3 regions of the Streptomyces sp. NPDC005151 genome follow, and region 1 is predicted to be linked to each of the others. Evidence: predicted binding sites of a transcription regulator. Region 1 holds the regulator's gene; each other region holds the start of a gene.
The links. Region 1 encodes HrcA, which represses chaperone genes, less so after heat shock. Its sites were predicted from a motif close to TTNGCACTCNGNNNNNCNGAGTGCNAA; they were not measured.
Positions count from the first base shown of each region.

Region 2: groES (co-chaperone GroES) is a predicted target of HrcA. The motif match lies at 1,326-1,352, and genes of this name have one in related genera.
Region 3: ACWD6R_RS22860 (FmdB family zinc ribbon protein) is a predicted target of HrcA. The motif match lies at 2,308-2,334, and genes of this name have one in related genera.

Region 1 covers NZ_JBSFYR010000047.1:39,136-43,414, forward strand. The annotation lists gene ACWD6R_RS23815 (DUF3097 domain-containing protein) at 193-1,011, opposite strand; gene ACWD6R_RS23820 (MBL fold metallo-hydrolase) at 1,037-1,759, opposite strand; gene hrcA (heat-inducible transcriptional repressor HrcA) at 1,942-2,958, shown strand; gene dnaJ (molecular chaperone DnaJ) at 2,959-4,095, shown strand; gene ACWD6R_RS23835 (nitronate monooxygenase) at 4,239-4,279, shown strand, end outside.
Region 2 covers NZ_JBSFYR010000008.1:121,599-125,877, forward strand. The annotation lists gene ACWD6R_RS07300 (polysaccharide deacetylase family protein) at 1-531, shown strand, start outside; gene ACWD6R_RS07305 (DUF6234 family protein) at 773-1,225, opposite strand; gene groES (co-chaperone GroES) at 1,515-1,823, shown strand; gene groL (chaperonin GroEL) at 1,924-3,549, shown strand; gene ACWD6R_RS07320 (ester cyclase) at 3,643-4,279, opposite strand, start outside.
Region 3 covers NZ_JBSFYR010000044.1:10,167-14,445, forward strand. The annotation lists gene ACWD6R_RS22850 (potassium/proton antiporter) at 1-564, shown strand, start outside; gene ACWD6R_RS22855 (MFS transporter) at 843-2,129, shown strand; gene ACWD6R_RS22860 (FmdB family zinc ribbon protein) at 2,346-2,696, shown strand; gene ACWD6R_RS22865 (S-methyl-5'-thioadenosine phosphorylase) at 2,785-3,618, shown strand; gene ACWD6R_RS22870 (hypothetical protein) at 3,768-4,279, shown strand, end outside.

The sequences.
Region 1 (4,279 bases):
TTGGGCCCCCGGAACCTTGGGCCCCCGGAACCTCGGGCCCCCGGAACCTCGGGCCCCCGGAACCTCGGGCCCCCGGAACCCCGGGCCCCCGGAACCCCGGGCCCCCGGGCCCCCGGCCCCTGGACATCGGTCGCCGGACGGGCTGAACGGCGAAACTAGTGCCGTGACCGGCAAAGCCTGCCGGGAGGGTCACTAGGCCGGCGCCGTCACGAAGTCGATCAGGTGTTCAACCGAGCCCAGCAGCGCCGGCTCCAGATCCTTGTACGAGCGGACCGTCGACAGGATGCGCTGCCACGCCGCGCCCGTGTTCTCCGGCCAGCCCAGTGACCGGCACACGCCCGTCTTCCAGTCCAGGCCGCGGGGCACCACCGGCCAGGAGCCGATGCCCACCGACGCCGGCTTCACCGCCTCCCAGATGTCGATGTACGGGTGGCCCACCACCAGCACGTTCGTGTCGGTGACCTCGGCCGCGATTCTCGACTCCTTGGAGCCGGGAACCAGGTGGTCGACCAGGACGCCCAGTCGCGCATCCGGGCCGGGGGCGAACGAGCGGACGATGGACGGGAGGTCGTCGACGCCTTCCAGGTACTCCACCACCACACCCTCGATGCGCAGGTCGTCGCCCCAGACCCGTTCGACCAACTCCGCGTCGTGCCGGCCCTCCACGTAGATCCGGCCCGCCCGCGCCACCCGGGCCCGCGCCCCGGGGACCGCCACGGAACCGGAGGCCGTGCGGGCGGGGCGGGCCGGGCCGGTCGCCGAGGGGCGTACGAGAGTGATGACGCGGCCCTCCAGGAGGAAGCCGCGCGGTTCCATCGGGAACACCCGGTGCTTGCCGAAACGGTCCTCCAGCGTCACCGTCGGGCCCTGCGCCGTCTTCTCGCAGCGGATCACCGCACCGCAGAAGCCGGTGGAGACCTCCTCCACGACCAGATCGGGCTCGGCGGGGACCTCGGGGACGGGAGCGGACTTCTTCCAGGGCGGGGTCAGGTCCGGGTGGTAGCTGCGCATCGGACGACGATAGGACGGGAACCGGTCACGACACGCCGAAGGCGGCGGACAGCCGGTCACGTTGTGCCCGTACGAACGCCGCGTCCACGACGGCCCCGTGCCCCGGTACATACACCGCGTCCTCGCCGCCCAGCGCCAGCAGCCGGTCCAGCGCGGCCGGCCAGCGCGACGGGATCGCGTCCGGGCCCGCCTGCGGTTCGCCCGATTCCTCGACCAGGTCGCCGCAGAGGACCACGGCCGGGGAGCCGGGCACGAGGGCGACGAGGTCGTGGCCGCTGTGGGCGGGGCCCACGTTCGCCAGCAGCACCTGACGGCCGCCGCCCAGGTCGAGCGTCCATTCGCCGCACACCTGGTGGTGCGGCGCCACCAGGACGTCCGCCGCCTGCGCCGCGTCCTCCTCGGACACCCCGTGGCGTACCGCGTCGGCGTACAGCTCGTCCGCACTGCCGGTGAGGAGAGCGGCCGTACCGATCGCGCCGTACACCTCCGCCCCGGCGAATGCCGCGGTGCCGAGCACATGGTCGAAATGAGGGTGACTGAGTGCGATATGCGTCACCCTCCGGCCGGTCATGCCCTGCACCTGGGTCCGTATCTCCACACCTTCGCGCAGCGTCGATCCTGTGTCGAAGAGCAGGGCCGCCTCCGCTCCGACCACCAGTGCGACCGTGGCATCCCACCCGGGGAGCCTCCGACGGCCCACACCGTTGCCCAGTCGCTCCCAGCCGAACTCTTCCCAAGACGCGTTCATGCGGCGACGCTATCGGCAACGACCTGCACAGTGTCGGGGTAGCGTGGCCGGTCGCCCTTGCTTGGGCCCCACCCGACCGCCGTACACTGGCGGGGGATCGCTGGCACTCGTACGCATCGAGTGCCAGGAATCACCGGAGATCGACCAGAACCACCGAGGAAACACAGCTGGAGGTGTGCGCCATGCTCAGCGAACGCAGACTCGAAGTGCTGCGCGCCATCGTCCAGGACTATGTCGGCACCGAGGAGCCCGTCGGCTCCAAGGCGCTCACCGAGCGGCACAAGCTGGGGGTCTCCCCGGCCACTGTCCGCAACGACATGGCTGTGCTGGAGGACGAGGGTTTCATCGCCCAGCCCCACACCAGCGCGGGTCGCATCCCGACGGACAAGGGCTACCGGCTCTTCGTCGACAAGCTCGCAGGGGTCAAGCCCCTGTCGTCGCCGGAGCGCAGGGCCATCCAGAACTTCCTCGACGGCGCGGTCGACCTCGACGATGTCGTGGGCCGCACCGTACGGCTGCTCGCGCAGTTGACCCGGCAGGTCGCCGTCGTGCAGTACCCCTCGCTGACCCGGTCCACGGTTCGGCATGTGGAACTGCTGTCGCTGGCGCCCGCCCGGCTGATGCTCGTGCTGATCACGGACACCGGCCGGGTCGAACAGCGCATGATCGACTGTCCCGCGCCGTTCGGTGAGACCTCTCTCGCCGATCTGCGGGCCCGGCTCAACAGCCGGGTCGTGGGACGCCGGTTCTCGGACGTCCCGCAGCTGGTGCAGGACCTGCCGGAATCCTTCGAGAGCGAGGACCGGGGAACCGTGTCCACCGTGCTCTCCACCCTGCTCGAAACCCTCGTCGAGGAGACGGAGGAGCGGCTGATGATCGGCGGCACCTCCAACCTCACCCGCTTCGGGCATGACTTCCCTCTGATGATCCGGCCGGTGCTGGAGGCACTGGAGGAGCAGGTCGTGCTGCTGAAGCTGCTCGGCGAGGCCAAGGACTCGGGCATGACCGTACGTATCGGGCACGAGAACGCCCACGAGGGACTCAACTCCACGTCCGTCGTCGCGGTCGGCTACGGTTCGGGCGACGAGGCAGTCGCCAAACTCGGCGTGGTCGGACCGACCCGCATGGACTACCCCGGAACGATGGGAGCGGTACGCGCAGTGGCACGTTACGTCGGACAGATCCTGGCGGAGTCGTAAGTGGCCACGGACTACTACGCCGTTCTCGGCGTGCGCCGCGACGCATCTCAGGACGAGATCAAGAAGGCCTTCCGGCGGCTCGCACGCGAGCTGCATCCGGATGTCAACCCCGATCCGAAGACCCAGGAGCGGTTCAAGGAGATCAACGCCGCCTACGAGGTGTTGTCGGACCCGCAGAAGAAGCAGGTCTACGACCTCGGCGGCGACCCGCTGTCCGCCTCCGGCGGCGGTGGCGCGGGCGGATTCGGACAGGGTGGCTTCGGCAACTTCTCCGACATCATGGACGCGTTCTTCGGCACGGCGTCGCAGCGCGGACCGCGGTCGCGCACCCGGCGCGGCCAGGACGCGATGATCCGGCTGGAGATCGATCTCGCCGAGGCGGCGTTCGGCACCACCAAGGACATCCAGGTCGACACGGCCGTCGTCTGTACGACCTGCAACGGCGAGGGCGCCGCACCCGGCACCTCCGCCCAGACCTGTGACATGTGCCGCGGCCGCGGCGAGGTCTCCCAGGTCACCCGGTCGTTCCTCGGCCAGGTCATGACCTCGCGGCCCTGCCCGCAGTGCCAGGGCTTCGGCACGGTCGTGCCGACCCCGTGCCCGGAGTGCGCCGGTGACGGCCGCATCCGTTCGCGGCGCACGCTCACCGTGAAGATCCCCGCCGGTGTCGACAACGGCACCCGCATCCAGCTCGCGGGCGAGGGCGAGGTCGGCCCCGGCGGCGGCCCGGCCGGCGACCTGTACGTCGAGATCCATGAGCTGCCGCACGCGGTGTTCCAGCGACGCGGCGACGATCTGCACTGCACGGTCACCATCCCCATGACGGCGGGCGCGCTCGGCACCAAGGTGCCGCTGGAGACGCTCGACGGCCTGGAGGAGGTCGACATCCGGCCGGGCACCCAGTCCGGCCAGTCGGTCCCGCTGCACGGCCGCGGCATCACGCATCTGCGCGGCGGCGGGCGCGGCGATCTGATCGTGCACGTCGAGGTGATGACCCCGTCGAAGCTGGACCCGGAGCAGGAGCGACTGCTGCGGGAGCTGGCGAAGCTGCGTGGCGAGGAGCGGCCCACCGGTCAGTTCCAGCCAGGGCAACAGGGACTCTTCTCCCGCCTGAAGGATGCGTTCAACGGCCGCTGAGGACCGTCCGCACCCCGCTGTTCCCTTGCGCCGTAGCGCCCGCCCGTCCCCGGACCGGCGGGCGCTGCTGCGTTCCGCGTATACCGCTCCGGCCATGCCGTGGCTGATTCGGCAGGGTGCACAGGACGTGACACGATGCGGTCATGTCATCCGCGTTGACCGATCTCTGCCGGTATCCGGTCGT
Region 2 (4,279 bases), on a different contig from region 1:
GACGACGGCGACCACAAGGACCCCGAGCTGCTGCGGATGATGACCGAACTCGACATCCCGTACAGCGCATTCCTCAGCGACTACCTGGTCCGCAACGACTACGGCTACTTCAGGGAGATGCAGCACCGGGGCGTCACGCTCAACAATCACACGCTCAACCACCCCTACCTGCGCGGACTTTCCCACAGCCGGCAGAAGAGCGAGATCTGCGGCCAGCAGGACATCATCGAGAAGGAGTTCGGCAGGCGGCCCACCCTCTTCCGCCCGCCGTACGGCACCTACAACGGGGACACGCTGCGCATCGCGAAGTCCTGCGGCATCAAGGCTGTGCCCCTCTGGGCCGAGGAGGCGTTCCCCGACCACATGGAGTGGCGTGAGCGGGACGGCGATCTGCACCCGGGCGACATCATCCTCACGCACTTCAGGGGCCGTAAGGACTGGGGCGGCTCCATGGCCGACCTGGTCCGCGCGGTCATGAGGACCATCACGGACAAGGGGTACGCCGTGGCCCGGCTGGAGGACTACGTATGAGAAGGGCGCACCGGCTGCTCGCCGGACTGCTGGCAACCGGTGCGCTCCTGACCGCCACCGCCGGGTGCGCGCAGTCGGTCGACCCGATCGAACGGCTGGGCCGGAAGGCCGCGCAGAAGGTGAGCCGGCCGCACCGGACGCCGGGGCCGGAGGCAGGGGCGGAGTCGGAGCGGCGGGCGGGCGTGCGGGGTGATCACGGGGCGGCGGGGCCGATGGACGTCGTCTCCTGCGGCCGGCCGGGTCAGCTGCCGGAGTCCCGGCACTCGTGGTTGTCTCCGCCGCTGAGGCACTGGTGGCCGGACCGGCCGGGACCGTCCGACGGAGTGGATGCCGGCGCGGGGTGCGAGCGGCGGTAGTCGGACTGCCCGATCTGCACCGTCACGATGCACAGCACGAGCGCGACGCAGACCTGGATCGAACCCGCCCAGGGCCGGTTCGTGCGCAGCAGTGCGACGGTGATCGCGACGACCACCAGCGTGATCACCCCGAACGTGATCACGGGCCCCCAGTCCATCGGCGGCGGTTCGGCCGCCTCGGGCGTGCCGTCGTAGGAGTCGGCCCAGCCCGCCATGCCTATCCGGAACGTGGCGATCGCGCAGACCACCACCTCCAGGGCAACCAGCAGCAGACCGAGCGCGATGTCGAGACCTGCCCCGCCGACAGGGCGCTGACGCAGAGGCGTGACTTCCGGCATCTCCCCAGCGTCGTACGGAACGGAGCGGTCCGTCCCTGCGTTCCCCGTACGTTGTCCTGATCGAGGCCGTCCTGTGCTGCGACGCCACGACCGGACTGAATTGGCACTCCGCTTGACCGAGTGCTAATCGCGGTCATAGTCTCGGGTCTGGCACTCACCACTGGAGAGTGCCAGCAGTACTGTGCGACTGGCAGGTCCGGCACCCGCGACGACGGATCCACCTGGTCGCCACCCCAAGACAGTTAACCTCGCAGTTAACCCCGAGATCTCCGAAGGGGGAGGCCGGATCGTGACGACCACCAGCTCCAAGGTTGCCATCAAGCCGCTTGAGGACCGCATTGTGGTCCAGCCGCTCGACGCCGAGCAGACCACGGCCTCTGGCCTGGTCATCCCGGACACTGCCAAGGAGAAGCCCCAGGAGGGCGTCGTCCTGGCCGTGGGCCCGGGTCGCTTCGAGAACGGCGAGCGTCTGCCGCTCGACGTCAACACCGGTGACATCGTGCTCTACAGCAAGTACGGCGGCACCGAGGTGAAGTACAACGGCGAGGAGTACCTCGTCCTCTCGGCTCGCGACGTGCTCGCGATCATCGAGAAGTAATTCACACACGTTTGCTTCCGTTCTGCGCCCCTGGCCCCCTGCGAGATGACAAGCCGGGCGGTCGGGGGCGCAGTTCGTTCGAGAGGACAGTTCAGCTCCCATGGCGAAGATTCTGAAGTTCGACGAGGACGCCCGTCGCGCCCTTGAGCGCGGCGTCAACAAGCTTGCCGACACGGTCAAGGTGACGATCGGCCCCAAGGGCCGCAACGTCGTCATCGACAAGAAGTTCGGCGCTCCCACCATCACCAACGACGGTGTCACCATCGCGCGCGAGGTCGAGCTCGACGACCCGTACGAGAACCTCGGTGCCCAGCTGGTGAAGGAGGTGGCGACCAAGACCAACGACGTAGCGGGTGACGGCACCACCACCGCCACCGTGCTCGCCCAGGCGCTCGTCCGCGAGGGCCTGCGCAACGTTGCCGCGGGTGCTTCCCCGGCCGCCCTGAAGAAGGGCATCGACGCCGCGGTCAAGGCTGTGTCCGAGGAGCTCCTCGCGACCGCCCGCCCGATCGACGACAAGTCCGACATTGCCGCCGTGGCCGCGCTCTCCGCGCAGGACTCGCAGGTCGGCGAGCTCATCGCGGACGCGATGGACAAGGTCGGCAAGGACGGTGTCATCACCGTCGAGGAGTCCAACACCTTCGGTCTGGACCTCGAGTTCACCGAGGGCATGGCCTTCGACAAGGGTTACCTGTCCCCGTACATGGTGACCGACCAGGAGCGTATGGAGGCCGTCCTCGACGACCCGTACATCCTGATCCACCAGGGCAAGATCGGCTCGATCCAGGAGCTGCTCCCGTTGCTGGAGAAGGTCATCCAGGCCGGTGCCTCCAAGCCGCTGCTGATCATCGCCGAGGACGTCGAGGGCGAGGCCCTGTCGACCCTGGTCGTCAACAAGATCCGTGGCACCTTCAACGCCGTCGCGGTGAAGGCCCCGGGCTTCGGTGACCGCCGCAAGGCCATGCTCGGCGACATCGCCACCCTCACCGGTGCGACCGTCATCGCCGAGGAGGTCGGCCTCAAGCTCGACCAGGCCGGCCTGGACGTGCTGGGCACCGCCCGCCGTGTCACCGTCTCCAAGGACGACACGACCATCGTGGACGGCGGCGGCGAGCCCGGCGACGTCAAGGGCCGGGTCAACCAGATCAAGGCCGAGATCGACGCCACCGACTCCGACTGGGACCGCGAGAAGCTCCAGGAGCGCCTCGCGAAGCTGGCCGGCGGCGTGTGCGTAATCCGTGTCGGTGCCGCCACCGAGGTGGAGCTCAAGGAGAAGAAGCACCGTCTGGAGGACGCCATCTCCGCGACCCGCGCCGCGGTCGAGGAGGGCATCGTCTCCGGTGGTGGCTCCGCTCTGGTCCACGCCGTCAAGGTCCTCGAGGGCAACCTCGACAAGACCGGCGACGAGGCCACCGGTGTCGCGGTCGTGCGCCGCGCCGCGGTCGAGCCGCTGCGCTGGATCGCCGAGAACGCCGGCCTCGAGGGCTACGTCATCACCTCGAAGGTCGCCGAGCTCGACAAGGGCCAGGGCTTCAACGCCGCGACGGGCGAGTACGGCGACCTGGTGAAGGCCGGCGTCATCGACCCGGTCAAGGTCACCCGCTCCGCGCTGGAGAACGCCGCGTCCATCGCGTCGCTGCTGCTGACGACCGAGACCCTGGTCGTCGAGAAGCCGGCCGAGGAAGAGGCCGAAGCCGGTCACGGCGGCCACGGTCACTCGCACTGACGCGCTGCCACCTCGGCTCACCGCCGCAAAAGGCCCCCGTTCCCGCTGTTCAGCGAGGGGAACGGGGGCCTTCGGCTGTCCTTTGCCGTTGGATCAGTCGAGCGCGCCGAGCTGGCGCATCAGGCCGAGGAGATCCTCGTGCCACCAGCCTTCCTGGATCCTGCCGTCCTTGAACCGGAAGATCGTGGTGCCCGTCATGGTGCACTGCCTGCCCGTGGGGGCGATCCCCATGAAGTCGCCCTCGTGGGTGCCGGTCCAGGTCCACAGCGTCACGACGTCGTCACCCTCGCAGACCTGCCGGTCCAGGCTGAAGGTGAAGTCGAAGGCCGCGCGCCATCCGATCACTTCGTTCTTCAGGGAGCCGGACCCGATCACCGTGTCCTGTCCCTTCGCGACGTCGTGGTCGATGTAGTCGGGCGCGAACACCTCGTCGATGGCTTCGAGGTTGCCCCCGACAGCGATCTCGTGGAAGAACCGGCGCGACAGTGTCTGGTTCAACTGTTCGTCACGGACCACATCGAGGCCGGTGAAGGTGGGCATTCCGTCGCAGAGCGCCACCAGCTCCTGGAAGATCTGGTCGGTCTCCGGCAGCTTCGAGTTCGCCATCGCATCTTCGTACGAAGGGAATTCGACGATCTCGACGTAGTGGGACCCGTCGGAGCGGTCCTTGCCGATGAGGCTGTGCGTGGCCGTCCGGGTGCCCTTGGTCTGTTCGACCCATTCGTCCATG
Region 3 (4,279 bases), on a different contig from region 1:
CGGATGTCCTGGCAGGAGAAGGTCCTCATGTCATGGGCGGGGCTGCGCGGCGCCGTACCCATCATCCTGGCGACCATTCCGATGGTGTCCGGGATCGAGGGCTCCACCCGGGTCTTCAACATCGTCTTCGTGCTCGTCGTCGTATACACCCTGATCCAGGGACCGACGCTGCCCTGGGTGGCGAAGGCCCTCAAGATCGCCGAGGACCCGTCCGAGGCCGCCGACCTGGGCATCGAGTCGGCGCCGCTGGAACGGCTGCGCGGTCATCTGCTGTCGGTGGCGATCCCCGCGAAGTCGAAGATGCACGGCGTGGAGGTCGCCGAACTGCGACTGCCCGCCGGCGCCGCGGTCACCCTGGTCGTACGGGAGGACAAGAGCTTCGTCCCCGCGCCGTCGACGGTGCTGCGGCGCGGGGACGAACTGCTGGTCGTCGCGACCGATCCGGTACGCGACGCGGCGGAGTCGCGGCTGCGGGCAGTCGGCGAGGGCGGCAAGCTGGCCAGCTGGCTGGGGACCGACGGGGGCAGCAGAGGGACCAGCAGCGGCGCGAGGGCCCATCACTGACCATCCGAAGCGCACGACCAGGAGTCTGCGCACAATCGCAGGCAGACGAGCAATCCTGCCTGTAGTATGAAGGAAACCTGATCGACCAACTCTGCCTGATGCAGAGCTGGCGCGACCGTATGGCGGTCGTGGCGTCCTCCGCCTCTGCAGCGAGCGCCCGGCATCTACCGCAGTTCCGCGCGAAGAAGACAGCTCTCGGCAGCCCCCGTACGGGACCGGCACCCAGCAGGTGCGGACCGGCGGGGGCACCGCTACCAGGCGGCAGAAAGGCATGGACCGTGGCGTCCACGGTCTCCGACCGCCCCGGTTACCAGCAGCTGCTGCGCACCCCGGGTGCGTGGACCTTCCTCCTGCCGGGCTTCGCGGCACGGCAACCCTTCGCCATGCTGACCATTGGCATCGTGCTGCTGATCCAGCACACCACCGGTTCGTACGGCAGCGCGGGTGCCGTCGCCGCTGTCACCGGCGTCTCCATGGCGCTGTTCGCACCCCAGAGCGGCAAGCTCGCCGACCGCATCGGCCAGCGCGCCGTACTGCTGCCGGGCGTCCTCGTGCACGTGGCGTCCGTATCGGCACTGACCGCACTCGCCCTGGCGGACGCGCCGCTGTGGCTGCTGTTCCTGGCCGCCGTTCCGACGGGTGCGTCCATCCCCCAGGTCGGGCCCATGGTGCGGGCCCGCTGGGCGGCCCTGCTGGGCGCGGCGCCGGGCCGGAAGGCCTCGCCGCTGATGTCGACCGCCGCCGCCTTCGAGTCGGTGACGGACGAGTTCACCTTCGTCATCGGGCCGGTCCTCGCCACCGCGCTGTGCACCGGCGTGCACCCGGCGGCCGGGCTGATCACGGAAGCCGCGCTGACGCTGGCGGGCGGGCTGTTCTTCGCGGCGCAGCACCGCACCCAGCCCGCGGTCCGCGCCGCCGCGGCCGGCGCCTCCGGACAGCGCGTCTCCGCTCTGTCCGTGCCGGGCGTACGGGTGCTCGCGGTGGCCTTCCTCGGGATCGGATCGGTCTTCGGCGGCATGCAGGTCTCGCTGACCGCGTTCGCCGAGGAGATCGGCCGGCCCGGCGCGAACGGCCTGCTGTACGGGATCTTCGCGGCCGGCAACATGCTGGCCGGGATCGCCTGCGGCGCCATCGCCTGGAAGAGCGGGCCGCGGCGCAGGCTGATCGCCGGGTACGCGGCGCTGACGCTGACCGCCTCGGGGCTGTGGGCGGTGCACTCCGTGCCGCTGCTGGCCGGGCTCGGGCTGCTCGTCGGGCTCTCCATCGCACCCGCGCTGATCAGCGGATACACGCTGGTCGAGACGCTGGTCCCGGCGTCCGCGCGGACCGAGGCGTTCACCTGGCTGACGGGCTCGATCGCGCTCGGCCAGGCGGCTGGGGTGACCTTCGCCGGACGGCTCGCGGACGCCCACGGCGCGAGCACCGGCTTCGTGGTGCCGCTGGTGGGGACCGTGCTGGCACTCGTGACCCTGGTGACGCTGCGTTCGCGGCTGACACCGGCCCGCGCGACCATCATGGCCGCACGCGGCTCGGTTCACCGCGATCCTGTCGCGGCCAGAAAGTGACGATTCATGCGCTCGCTCGCTCAGCGGAATACGTCAGTGTGACTCCTCCGCCACATATGTGGCAGCTTTTCGCTCAGGCCAGCGGCCCTCACGACGGCCAAGCCCTGACCGCTGCCCTTCAGGCAGGTGACAGGCGTTACTGCAAACAGCGGCCCGTAGCAGCTACCATTGAGGATTGTTAGCACTCATCGAGTGAGAGTGCCAGGAGGAAGACAAGTGCCGACCTATCAGTACCAGTGCACCGAATGTGGCGAGGGCCTCGAGGCGGTGCAGAAGTTTACCGATGACGCTCTGACCGTGTGCCCGAACTGCGAAGGACGTCTGAAGAAGGTGTTCTCGGCGGTCGGCATTGTCTTCAAGGGTTCCGGTTTCTACCGGAACGACAGCCGCGGCTCTTCGTCGAGCAGCGCGCCGGCGTCGGCGTCCGCGAAGGCATCCGGTTCCGCTTCATCGACTTCCTCGACGGGGTCGGACGCGAAGTCGTCCGCTTCCTCGTCCTCCGCTTCCTCGTCCTCCTCCTCGTCGTCGTCCTCCGCGTCGTCGTCGAGCGGTACGTCGGCTGCCTGAGCCGAGGTACGCACCACGCTTCACCGAGGACCCCGCCGATCCGTTCGGCGGGGTCCTCGGCGTTTCCCGCCCCCGCTAGTGTGATCGCATGGTGAACGCAGAGATCGGTGTCATCGGCGGCTCGGGCCTGTACTCCTTCCTGGAGGACGTCACCGAGGTTCGCGTGGACACCCCGTACGGACAGCCGAGCGATTCCCTCTTCCTCGGCGAGATCGGCGGCCGCCGGGTCGCCTTCCTCCCCCGCCACGGACGCGGCCACCATGTGCCGCCGCACCGGATCAACTACCGCGCCAACCTGTGGGCGCTGCGGTCCGTCGGCGTACGTCAGGTGCTCGGCCCGTGCGCGGTCGGCGGGCTGCGCCCGGAGTACGGACCGGGGACGCTGCTCGTACCGGACCAGATGGTGGACCGCACCAAGGCCCGCACGCAGACGTATTACGACGGGGAGACCCGGGCGGACGGGGTGGCGTCGAACGTGGTGCATCTGGGCTTCGCCGACCCGTACTGTCCCCAGGGGCGCAAGGTCGCGCTGGCGTCGGCCCGCGGCAGGGGCTGGGAGCCGGTGGACGGCGGCACGCTCGTCGTCGTCGAGGGGCCGCGTTTCTCGACCCGGGCCGAATCGCGCTGGCACGCGGCGATGGGCTGGTCCGTGGTCGGGATGACCGGGCATCCGGAGGCCGTGCTCGCCCGCGAACTGGGGCTCTGCTACACGACGATGACGCTGGTGACGGACCTGGACGCGGGTGCCGAGGCAGGCGAGGGCGTCTCCCACGGGGAGGTGCTGAAGGTGTTCGCCGCCAATGTGGACCGGCTGCGGTCGGTGCTCTTCGACGCGGTGACCGCGCTGCCCGCGGAGGGGGATCGCCACTGTCCCTGTGCGCATGCGCTGGACGGGATCGAGACGGGGCTCGAACTGCCGTAGGAGGGTGCCCCGATGGCGGGTGGGTGACGGAGTTGTCCACATCGCGGGGGCTGTCCACAGGGCTCAGCGGGAATCTCGCGGAAGGCGGAGAGTGAAGGGCGTCGGCGTTCGTCCGGACTCCGCGCTCCTCACGACTGGTGGTGTTGGCCATGTTCCCGCCCGCTTCTGTGACCTCTTCCTCGTCTCATGTACGCCCGTCCGTCCCGGGTCCGCCGGTGTCGGCGCCCGCGCCCTGCGGGGTGCCCTCGTTCGCGCCGTTACGGGTGCGCGGGGGCGGGGGGCGTCGGCTGCGGCGTGCGATGTGGCGGCAGCGTCGCGCGATGGCGGCCGGGCTGGCGCTGACGGCTGCGGCGCTGGCCGCCGCGGGATTGGGCGGCGGTGAGGCGCCGGGCGGTGCCGGGGGCGCGGCAGGTGCCGGGCCGGGAGTGAAGCGACGGCCGGTTCCGCTGGTGTCGGCACCGGTCCGGATCGCGGATGCGGCAACCGTCCGGCTGCTGCGCCCCGGCGACCGCGTCGATGTGATCGCGGCAGAGGGCGCCGGGGCCGATGCCAGGGTGGTGGCGAAGGGGGCCCGGGTGGCGGCGGTGCCGCGGGCGCCGGCCGACGGCTGGGCCGAGGATCCCGCGGGAGGTCCTGCGGCGGGCGGCGCGCTGGTCGTACT